2 linked regions of the Rhodothermus marinus genome follow. The protein of the gene in region 1 binds, or shares a complex with, the protein of each later gene. Links are inferred from orthologs where the notes say so. Each region holds a gene or a part of one and is shown in the gene's direction. Other genes may lie near its edges.

Region 1 (5,359 bases):
GTGATAGACGTCGAAGTCCTGCTCCAGGGCTCGCAGCAGGCGCACGCCACCGATGCCCAGGATGATTTCCTGCTGGAGGCGAATGCGGCGGTCGCCCTGGTAGAGTCGGCGTGTCAGGATGCGCAGCGGCTCGGGGTTGGCATCGAACGACGCATCGAGCAGGTACAGCGGCACGCGACCGACTTCCAGCTTCCAGGCTCGCAGGTAGAGCGGCTGACGGCCCAGATGTACGGTGATCACCAGCGGGTAGCCGTCCGGCCCGTGAACCAGCGACATGGGATGGTCGAGCGGGTCCATGGCCGGATAGTCGGCCAGCTGCCAGCCGCTGTGGTCGAAACGCTGACGGAAGTATCCTTCGCGCAGAAACAGCCCGACGGCCGTCATGGGAATGCCCAGGTCCGAGGCGGCCTTGATGTGGTCGCCGGCCAGCACGCCCAGTCCGCCCGCGTAGAAGGGCAGGCTTTCGTGCAGGCCGTACTCCATGCAGAAATAGACGGTACGCGGGGCGTCCTCAAGGCGTGATGGGCTGTTGAGATAGGCCTGAAAGGCCTCGTAGATGCGATCGACTTCTTTCTGAAAAGGCCGATCGTTCAGCATAGCCGGGTCGGCTGCGCGAAGCGCCGCCAGTGGATTGTGGTGCGAAACCCGAAAGGCTTCCGGGTTCAGCCGCTCGAAAAGCTGGAGCGCTTCGGGATTCCAGCTCCACCAGAGGTTAGCCGCCAGGGCTTCCAGTTTATCGCGGGTGGTCATAGGCTTTACGCGGGTTGGCTATGGTTTTTTTACGAACGAGGTTTAAAGATAAGCAGGTAAGCGTTTACATCAAGGCCTGCCGGATTCGATTGTCAAATCTTTCGGGTGGACGGTCGAAACCGCCGGCTCAGGTGTCATCGTGCGGGCCCAGCAGCTGACGGGTGACGGCCAGCCGCACCCGACGCGGGGTCAGCTGGCTGAGGCGGGCCACCACCGCATTGGAGGCCCCGCTGACGTGCACCACCTCGCCGCGAAGCAGGGCGCGCAGGCCGGCGATGGCGACCTTTTCGGCCGATTCCATGAAGCGGCGAACGCCTTCGACGGGCATGCCGGCCCGTTCCTGAAAGGCCGTGGCTGTCGGACCCGGGCACAGACAGGTCACCGTGATGCCCCGATCGGCGTACTCGGCATGCAGTGCCTCGGAAAAAGAAATCACGAAGCTTTTCGTGGCGGCATAGACGGCCATGTAGGGAATGCCCTGAAAACCGGCCGTCGAGGCCACGTTCAGAATGCCTGCGTCGCCGCGCTCCAGCATGTGCGGGATGCACAGGTGCGTGAGCGCCACCAGGTTCTCAATGTTGAGCCGGAGCATCTCCAGCGTGTCGGTCAGGCTGATCTGGTCGAAGCGGCCGTACTTGCCGAAGCCGGCGTTGTTGATGAGCACGTCCACCCGGTAGCCATCATCCGTAAGGCGCCGGAACAGCGCTTCGGCCGCCCCGGGTTGCGCAAGATCACAGGGGTAGGCCTGGGCCCAGACACCCTGACGCTCCAGCGCTTCGACCATCGCCTGCAGCTTGTCCTCAGAACGGGCTACCAGCAATAGTTTGACCGATGGATCGCGGAGCTGGTAAACCATCGCCTCACCGATGCCGCTCGAGGCACCGGTGATCAGAATCGTTTTGTTCTTGAACGTCTTCATGGCGTTCGGTCGGAAGCAAATCGTTCAACAGACCGTTCATGCTGGCGATCATGACCGGCAACGATCCCGTGGAAAACGGCACGATCACGCAGGGCGAGCTGCTGCAACAGGCCATCCAACGACTGGAGGCGGCCGGGGTGCCCGATGCCCGCCGGAATGCCGAATGGATGCTCTGTGAGGTGCTCGGGTGTTCACGGGCGCAGCTCTACGCCTATCCGGAGCGGCCCGTCGATGCCGCCCGCCGGGCGCGTTTTGCCGAGCTGCTGGCCCGACGGCTGCGACGCGAGCCGCTGCAGTACGTGCTGGGCTATGTGGAATTTCTGGGGCTCCGGCTGGAGGTCGGACCGGGCGTGTTGGTGCCGCGTCCGGAGACGGAGTGGCTGACCGAACGCGTCCTTCAGGAACTGCAAGCGACGCCAGGCCCGCGTGTGCTGGACGTGGGAACGGGCAGCGGCTGCATCGCGCTGGCCATCAAACACTACCGGTCGGATGCGAACGTATGGGCCTGCGACATCAGTCCGGAGGCGCTGGCCATCGCCCGGCGCAACGCCGAGCGCTTGGGCCTGCAGGTGCACTGGGTGGAAGCGGACGTGCTGGCCGATTCGTTTCCGGAAAACGTGCCCGGACCGTTTGACCTGATCGTCTCGAATCCGCCGTATTTAGCGTTGCATGAAGCCGACGAGCTGCCGCCCGAGGTGCGCGACTACGAGCCACCGGTGGCGCTGTATGCCGGCGAGGATCCGCTGCGCTTCTACCGGGCGCTGGCCCGCCACGGTCACGTGCTGCTGAAACCCGGTGGCCGCCTGGCCTGTGAGGTACATGCGCACTACGGCACCGACGTGGTTGCGCTGTTTGAAGCCTGTGGCTACGAAGCGGTGCGGCTCGAGTGCGATCTGGCCGGTAATCCTCGGTTGGTATGGGCCCGACGGCCCGCCCCTGTGTCATCCTCCTGAAGCCATGGAAGCGCTGAACTTCCCGGCCTATTCGTTCCGGTTGCAGCGTCGAGGCGGGCACGTGTACCTGCTCGATCCGCTGCGGCGGCGCTGGGTGCGCCTGACGCCCGAAGAGTGGGTGCGGCAACATCTGGCCCAGTATCTGGTGCAGGCGCTGAAGTGTCCGCCCTCGCTGGTGGCGCTGGAGGCGTCGTTCACGGATCAGGGTATGGGGCGACGGGCCGATCTGGTGGTGTATGATCGGGCGGGACGGCCATTGTTGCTGGCCGAATGCAAGGCGCCGACGGTGTCCATCACGCAGGACGTGATCGAGCAGGCCGGTCGCTACAACCGTGTGATCGGTGCGCCGTATCTGCTCGTCACGAACGGCCACATACACTACCTCTGGCACATCGATCTGACCCATCGTACCATGACGCCCCTTCCTCGATGGCTCACGTATGCCGAGATGCTTGAACGGCGACGGGGGTGAGGCCTCAGGACGGTCAGGAAGCAGCGCGTAGCGAGCGGAGCAGCTCTTCGAGTTCGGCTTCGCTCTGCACGAGCACGCGGCGGGCCTTGGAGCCCTCGAAGGAACCCACGATGCCGGCCTCTTCGAGCTGATCCACGATGCGGGCGGCGCGGGTGTAGCCGATCGACAGCTTGCGCTGCAGGAGCGACACCGAGCCCTGCTGACTGCGCACGATGATCCGGGCGGCTTCTTCGAAAAGCTCGTCGTAGCTGTCGCCGCTTCCGCCGCCGGTGGTTTCGCCGTTTCGTTCGTCTTCGATGCTCGGCAACCAGTAGGGACCGGGGCCCGGCTGCTCGGCAATGAACCGGGTGACGCGCTCTACCTCGTCGATCGACACGAACGGCCCCTGCAGGCGCACCAACTGGCTACCCATCATGAAGAGCAGGTCGCCGTTGCCCACCAGGCCCTCGGCGCCGTTCTGGTCGAGAATGGTCCGCGAGTCCACTTTGGTGGCCACCTGATAGGCGATGCGGGCCGGGAAGTTCGCCTTGATCAGGCCGGTGATCACGTCCACCGAGGGCCGCTGGGTTGCCAGCACCAGGTGAATGCCCACGGCCCGCGCCATCTGCGCCAGGCGGGCGATCGGTCCTTCGATGTCCTTACCGGCCGTCATCATCAGGTCGGCCAGCTCGTCGATGATCACCACGATGTAGGGCAGGTGGCGATGCCCTTCGTCCGGGGAAAGTGCGCCCTCTTTGAGGCGGCGGTTGTAGTCTTTGATGCTGCGCACGCCGGCCTTGGAAAGCAGGTCGTAGCGCAGCTCCATTTCTTTTTCGCAGCTTTTCAGGACGGATAGCGCCTGCGTGAAGTCGGTAATGATGGGCTCCTCGGCACCTTCCGGCATGGCCAGGAAATGATCGACCACGGCCGCATACTGCTGCAGTTCGATCTTTTTGGGGTCGATCATCACGAACTTGAGATTGGCCGGATGGCAGGCGTAAAGCAGGCCCGTAATGAGTGCATTGAGGCCCACCGACTTCCCGGAGCCGGTGGCACCGGCGATGAGCAGGTGCGGCAGGCGGGTCAGGTCCTGCAGATAAACCTCGCCTTCGATGGTCTTGCCCAGCGCAATGGGCAGCTCCATCTGCGCGTCGCGGAAGCGGGCCGTGCCGATCACGTCGCGGATGCGGACCAGCTCGCGATGGCGGTTGGGGATCTCCACGCCGATGGCCGACTTGCCGGGAATCGGGGCGATCATGCGGATGCCCGGCGCGGCCAGCGCCATGGCCAGGTCGTCTTCCAGCGAGGTGATCTTGCTGATCTTGACGCCGGGCGCCGGCGTCAGCTCGTAGAGCGTGACCGTGGGGCCGACGATCGCGTTGATCGAGGTGATCTCGATATTGTAGGTGGCCAGCTTGTCGAGCAGGATGCGCTTGTTGGCCTCCAGTTCTTCGTAGTCGATGCGGCGCTCGTGGGCCTCTGGCGCGTCGAGCAGGTCGATGGGTGGCGGATTGTAGGGGGGTAAGGAAGCCAGCGTGGGCAGTTCGGCCGGGCGATCGATGCGGTCGGCGCGTTCTTCCTCGATGCCCTGGCGGACGATCAGCTCGGGCTGGCGGGGCTCGGCGGGTTCCGGCTCGGGTGGAGCCGGCTTCGGTGGAGGGGTTTCACCTCGGACCAGCTCACGCAGCAGTTCGTGCCGTGGAATGGCGTCGCCTTCGGTGGCGCTGATTGCCGGCTCCGGTGCCGGACGCGGCTCGGGGGGCGGTGGAGGGGAGGCAGGCGATGCGGGCTCCGGACGCTCCTCGCGGCGGTGCCTGCGTGCTTCCCGGCGCTGGCGGCGGCGTTCGGCCCGATGCTGGCGCCAGGATTGCCAGCGGCGGCGGAGCCCCTCGCGGGCGGCGGCCAGCAGGTGTTCCAGACGGTCGAGCGAGCGCTGCAGGTCGTGATCGACCAGCAGCATGGTCATCGAAGCAAGGCCCAGCAGCAGGAGCCCCAGTGCTCCGACGGTGCCGAAGACCCGGGTCATCCAGCCGGCCAGTCCCAGTCCCAGGTCGCCGGACCAGGCGTGCAGGTCGGCTTCGAAGACGACGCCGATCCATCCAAAACTGGCGGCCAGCAGCGGGACCAGCAGCAGGATCAGACCGCTGAAGAGCGGCAGCGCACGGGAGCGTCGGCCGCGAAAGATCACATATCCCCAGGCGACCAGCAGGCCGGTAAGCAGCACCGAAGCGTAGCCGAACAGGCGGGCCACCAGGAGGTAAGCCAGCGAGGCTCCCACCAGCCCCA
Region 2 (5,146 bases), 1.6 Mb from region 1 along the record:
CGGATACATCGGCCATCGTCCGGCGGCCGAGCTGTTGCTCAACGGCCTCAAGCGTCTGGAATATCGCGGCTACGATTCGGCTGGAATCGCTGTGGTGGGCGACGGTCGGCTTCAGGTGCACAAGCAGAAAGGCAAGGTGGACGAACTGGCGGCTGCCCTGCGCGAGCGGCTGCCAGAAGGCACGCTGGGCATCGGCCACACCCGCTGGGCCACCCACGGCGAGCCCAACGACGTCAACGCGCATCCGCACGTCAGCAGCGACGGCGACTTTGCGCTGGTGCACAACGGCATTATCGAAAACTATGCGGCGCTGCGCAAACGTCTGCAGCAGAAGGGCTACGTGTTCCGGAGCGAGACCGACACGGAGGCGCTCGTGCACCTGATCGACGATGTGCGCCGCGCCACGGGCCTGCCGCTGCCGGAAGCCGTCCGCCAGGCGCTCACGCAGGTGGTAGGGACCTACGGACTGGCTATCGTATCGGCTTCCGATCCGGACCTGCTGATCGCCGCCCGGAAGGGGAGTCCGCTGATCCTGGGCATCGGTGAGGGCGAGTACTTCCTGGCCTCCGATGCCGCGCCCATCGTGGAGCACACGCGCCAGGTAGTCTACCTGAACGACGGCGAGGTGGTGATCGTGCGCCGCAGCGGCTACGAAGTGCGCACGATCGACAACGTGCTGCTCGAAAAGGAAGTCCACGAGCTGGAGTGGGACCTGGAGCAGATCGAAAAGGGCGGCTATCCCCACTTCATGCTCAAGGAGATCATGGAGCAGCCCGAGGCGCTGGAAAACTGTCTGCGCGGGCGGCTCGACCTGCAGCACAACACGGTGAAGCTGGGCGGACTCATCGATGTGATGGACCGCATCCGGGCGGCCGACCGCATCATCATCTGCGCCTGTGGCACTTCGTGGCATGCCGGACTGGTGGGCGAATATCTGATCGAAGAATTTGCCCGCATTCCCGTCGAGGTGGAGTATGCCAGCGAGTTTCGCTACCGCAATCCCGTGCTGCGGCCCAACGACGTGGTGATTGCCATCTCGCAGAGTGGCGAGACGGCCGACACGCTGGCCGCCGTGCGCGAGGCCAAACGACAGGGCGTGCTGACGCTGGGCATCTGCAACGTGGTCGGCTCAACGATCGCCCGCGAAACGGACGCCGGCGTCTACCTGCACGTCGGCCCTGAAATCGGCGTGGCCTCGACCAAAGCGTTCACGGCGCAGGTGGCCGTGCTGACCATGCTGGCGCTCAAGCTGGCCGAAGGGCGCACGCTCTCGGAAGCCGAAATGGCACAGGCGCTGCGGGCGCTGGCCGAGATTCCCGACAAGGTGCGTCAGGTGCTCACGCTCGACGAAGAGATCCGGCGCATCGCCCACGTCTACCGCTACGCGTCCAACTTCCTGTACCTCGGCCGCGGCTACAACTTCCCGGTGGCGCTCGAAGGCGCGCTGAAGCTCAAGGAGATCTCTTACATCCACGCCGAGGGCTATCCGGCCGCCGAGATGAAGCACGGGCCGATTGCGCTCATCGACCGCTTCATGCCCGTGGTCTTCATCGCCATGAAAGACCGCACCTACGATAAGGTGGTCTCCAACATCGAAGAGGTGGTGGCCCGCCAGGGATCGGTCATCGCCATCACCGACGAAGGCAACGGCGAGCTGGACAAGCTCTGCGAGTACGTCATCCGCATTCCACCGGCGCCGGACTTCCTGACGCCGCTCCTGACGGTGATTCCGCTGCAACTGCTGGCCTATCATATCGCCGTCATGCGGGGGTGCAACGTGGATCAGCCGCGCAACCTGGCCAAGAGCGTGACGGTGGAGTAGCCTACAGGCACCTACAGGCCGATCGCGGCGTTAGCAGCGGAAACGAAGCGCTGCGCTTATGATCCCGAAAGAGCCGCTGGAGGAAATCAAACGCCGTTACGAGGAAGTCACGCAGGCGCTGTCGGACCCGGAGGTGGCCGCCGATCCGAAGCGGCTGGCCGAGCTCGGACGCGAACATGCCAGCCTGCGCGCCGTCGTCGAGGCCATCGAAGCCTACGAGCGCCTGCTGGCCGAGCAGGAAAGCCTGCGCGAGCTGATCCGCACCGAGTCGGACCCGGAATTGATCCGCATGGCCCGGCATGAGCTGGAAGAACTGGAGGAGCGGTTACCGGCCGTCGAGGAAGACCTGCGGCTGCGCCTGATTCCGCAGGACGAAATGGACCGGCGCAACGCCATCGTGGAGATCCGGGCCGGCACGGGCGGCGACGAAGCGGCGCTGTTTGCCGGCGATCTGTTCCGCATGTACAGCCGCTTTGCCGAGCGAAAGGGCTGGAAGCTGGAAGTGCTCGACGCTTCGCCGGGCACGGTGGGCGGCTTCAAGGAGATCATCTTCAGCCTGAAGGGGCCGGACGTTTACGGCACCATGAAGTACGAAAGCGGGGTGCATCGCGTGCAGCGTGTGCCCGCCACGGAATCGCAGGGACGCATCCACACTTCGGCCGCCAGCGTGGTCGTGCTGCCCGAGGCCGAGGAAGTGGACGTGGAGATCCGGCCCGAAGACCTGCGCATCGACGTGTTCCGGGCCAGCGGTGCCGGTGGGCAGCACGTCAACCGCACCGAGTCGGCCGTCCGCATTACACATATCCCTACCGGCATTGTCGTCTCCTGTCAGGACGAAAAGAGTCAACATCAGAACAGAGAACGCGCCATGCGCATCCTGCGCGCGCGCCTGTATGAACTGGAGCAGGAGCGCCAGCGGGCCGAACGCGACGCGGTGCGACGGGCTTCCATCAAAACCGGTGACCGCTCGGCCAAAATCCGCACCTACAACTTCCCGCAGGACCGGGTGACCGACCACCGCCTCGAAGGTGAGCTGAAAAACTGGCCGCTGCACCGCATCATCGAAGGCGAGCTGGACGAACTGATCAACGCGCTGCGCACGGCCGAACACGCCGAGCGTCTGGCTCAGCTCAAGGCCTAATTTTCCGCAAAGAAGAACCACCCCTTTGCCTCCGGCGTTGAAGCGCCGTACCTTACGTACCTCCCTGCTCCCGTCCGTCGGCGGGGGCATGAACCGAAACCGGTAATCATTCCACAGGGAAGGGATCATGTCGGAAGTGAAGAACTTCTACGAGCTGACCTACATCATCAACGCGGCGCTCAGCGACGACCAGATCAAGGAAGTCATCCGCCGCGTCAACCAGTACATCGAAGAGCACGGCGGCGAGATCGTTGAAGTCGACGAGTGGGGCACGCGGCGCCTGGCCTATCCGATCCAGAAGCGGCGGAACGGCTACTACGTGAACATGTACTTCCGGGCGCCCGCCTCGTTGATCGCCGCCCTGGAGCGCTTCCTGGAGATCGACGAGCAGGTGCTGCGTTACCTGACGCTGCGCATGGACGCGAAGATGCTGCGTCACTACGAGCGGCGTAAGCAGCAGGCCGTCGAGGCGGCGCGGCCGCGTCCGAAAGACGTAGCGGTGGAAGAAGAGGAGGATGTCGAAGTGGAGGATGAGGAAGAAGAAGAGGAATAATCGTCGATCTTCACCAAAACGAAGCGAAATCGAGCCATGGCACGCAAGCGCGATCTGGAATACGTCGATTACAAGGACGTCGAGTTTCTGAAGCAGTTTATCAACGAGCAGGGTAAGATCCTGCCGCGTCGGATTACCGGCGTGTCGGCCAAGACGCAGCGGCAGATCGCCCGGGCCATCAAGCGGGCGCGCCACCTGGCGTTGCTGCCGTTTGTGGCCGAAGCGGTCAAGTAAGCCGCTGCCGATCTGGACGCATGACCCATAACCGCGATTTTGCCATGAAAGTACTCTTGTTGCAGGACGTAGAGAAGCTGGGTCTGGAGGGGGAGGTGGTTACCGTCAAAGACGGTTACGGACGGAACTACCTGATTCCGAAGGGCCTGGCCATCGAGGCGACGCCGAGCGTGCTCAAGGACCTGGAAGAGCGGCGCCGCCAGCAGGCGCGTAAGCTGGCCCGCCAGCGGGAAGAAGCCCAGCGCATGGCCGAGGAGCTGGCGAAGACCGAAGTGGTCATTCGCGCCAAGGTCGGCGAGGAGAACCGCATCTTCGGGACGGTTACCTCGACGCAGGTGGCCGACTATCTGGCGCAGAAAGGCTTCAGGATCGACCGGCGTCGCATCGAGATGCCCGAAGATATCCGTATGCTGGGCGTCTACACGGCCCGCGTCAAGCTCCATCCCGAAGTGGTGGCGCAGATCAAGATCCGCGTCGAGCCGGAGACGGCCGAAGGCTGACGCCCCGCAACCAGCGGCAACAATTGTTCGAGGCGTTCGTTTTCCCGACGAACGCCTTTTTTGTTGGCTTTCGGTCGAGCCATGAAGATCTGCAGGCGGTCGCGATACACAGGGCTTCTGATCTTACTCGCGCTGCTGGCGTCGCCGGCCCGGGCGCAGCGGGCGACCGAGATCGTGCAGTGGCGCGCCCGTACGCAGCCCGAGCGTGTGGCGCCGGGCGACTCGCTCTGGCTCCGCCTGGAGGCGACGATCGCCGAGGGGTGGAAGGTCTATGCGCTCGACTCGCCGCCGCCCACGCGGGGCGTCCGGGTGCGTCTCGACACGCTCCCCGACCTCCGACAGGCCGGATCGCCACGCCAGCAGACGCCGCTGGAAAGCTACGATCCTTTCTTTGAGAAAGTCGTCCGCTATTTCCTGAACCGGGCCGCGCTGGCGGTGCCGCTGGTGGTGACGGCGGACGCCACGCCCGGCACGCGCACGCTGCGTGCCCGGGTGGCGTTTATGACCTGCAACGATCGGGTCTGCCTGCCGCCCACCGAAGTGCCGGTCGAAGCGACCGTACAGATCGACCCGCAGGCCACCTCCAAGACTGCGCCGCCACGTTTCGAGCCGGCCGTGCCGCCCATCGAGCCGGAGGCTGCACCGCCGACGTCCGACGAGACCCCGGCTTTGACCGACGCCGCCGCGCAGGACCTGGTGCGGGCCCGTTCGGGCGGCCTCTGGGGCTTTTTGCTGCTGGCCGTAGGCGCCGGACTGGCCGCGCTGCTCACGCCCTGCGTCTTTCCCATGATTCCGCTGACCGTCTCGTTCTTCACGCGGCAGAGCGGCAGCCGCGCACAGGCCGTCCGCATGGCGCTCGTCTACGGTCTGGCCATCGTCGTGACCTTCACGGGACT

Evidence for each region. The genes of interacting proteins can lie anywhere in the genome.
Region 2: the proteins of prmC (region 1) and prfA are in contact, whole or in part, in a crystal structure (PDB 2B3T), measured with the Escherichia coli proteins. The link is inferred for Rhodothermus marinus from one-to-one orthologs.

Annotation. Positions count from the first base shown.
Region 1 is NZ_AP019797.1:2,307,965-2,313,323, reverse strand. The notes cover bases 754-3,664. They hold prmC (peptide chain release factor N(5)-glutamine methyltransferase), read left to right. Parts: upstream 754-1,707; coding sequence 1,708-2,622; downstream 2,623-3,664. Other genes in these bases: GYH26_RS09930 (FtsK/SpoIIIE family DNA translocase), read right to left, coding at 3,108-3,664; GYH26_RS09935 (type I restriction enzyme HsdR N-terminal domain-containing protein), read left to right, coding at 2,627-3,094; GYH26_RS09945 (SDR family NAD(P)-dependent oxidoreductase), read right to left, coding at 878-1,669. Outside these bases: glgP (alpha-glucan family phosphorylase), read right to left, coding at 1-750; more of GYH26_RS09930, read right to left, coding at 3,665-5,359. UniProt on the Escherichia coli protein: Methylates the class 1 translation termination release factors RF1/PrfA and RF2/PrfB on the glutamine residue of the universally conserved GGQ motif, i.e. on 'Gln-235' in RF1 and on 'Gln-252' in RF2.
Region 2 is NZ_AP019797.1:704,710-709,855, forward strand. The notes cover bases 1,130-3,921. They hold prfA (peptide chain release factor 1), read left to right. Parts: upstream 1,130-1,880; coding sequence 1,881-2,963; downstream 2,964-3,921. Other genes in these bases: glmS (glutamine--fructose-6-phosphate transaminase (isomerizing)), read left to right, coding at 1,130-1,822; rpsF (30S ribosomal protein S6), read left to right, coding at 3,091-3,516; rpsR (30S ribosomal protein S18), read left to right, coding at 3,553-3,750; rplI (50S ribosomal protein L9), read left to right, coding at 3,795-3,921. Also shown: more of glmS, read left to right, coding at 1-1,129; more of rplI, read left to right, coding at 3,922-4,250; GYH26_RS03170 (protein-disulfide reductase DsbD family protein), read left to right, coding at 4,332-5,146. UniProt on the Escherichia coli protein: Peptide chain release factor 1 directs the termination of translation in response to the peptide chain termination codons UAG and UAA.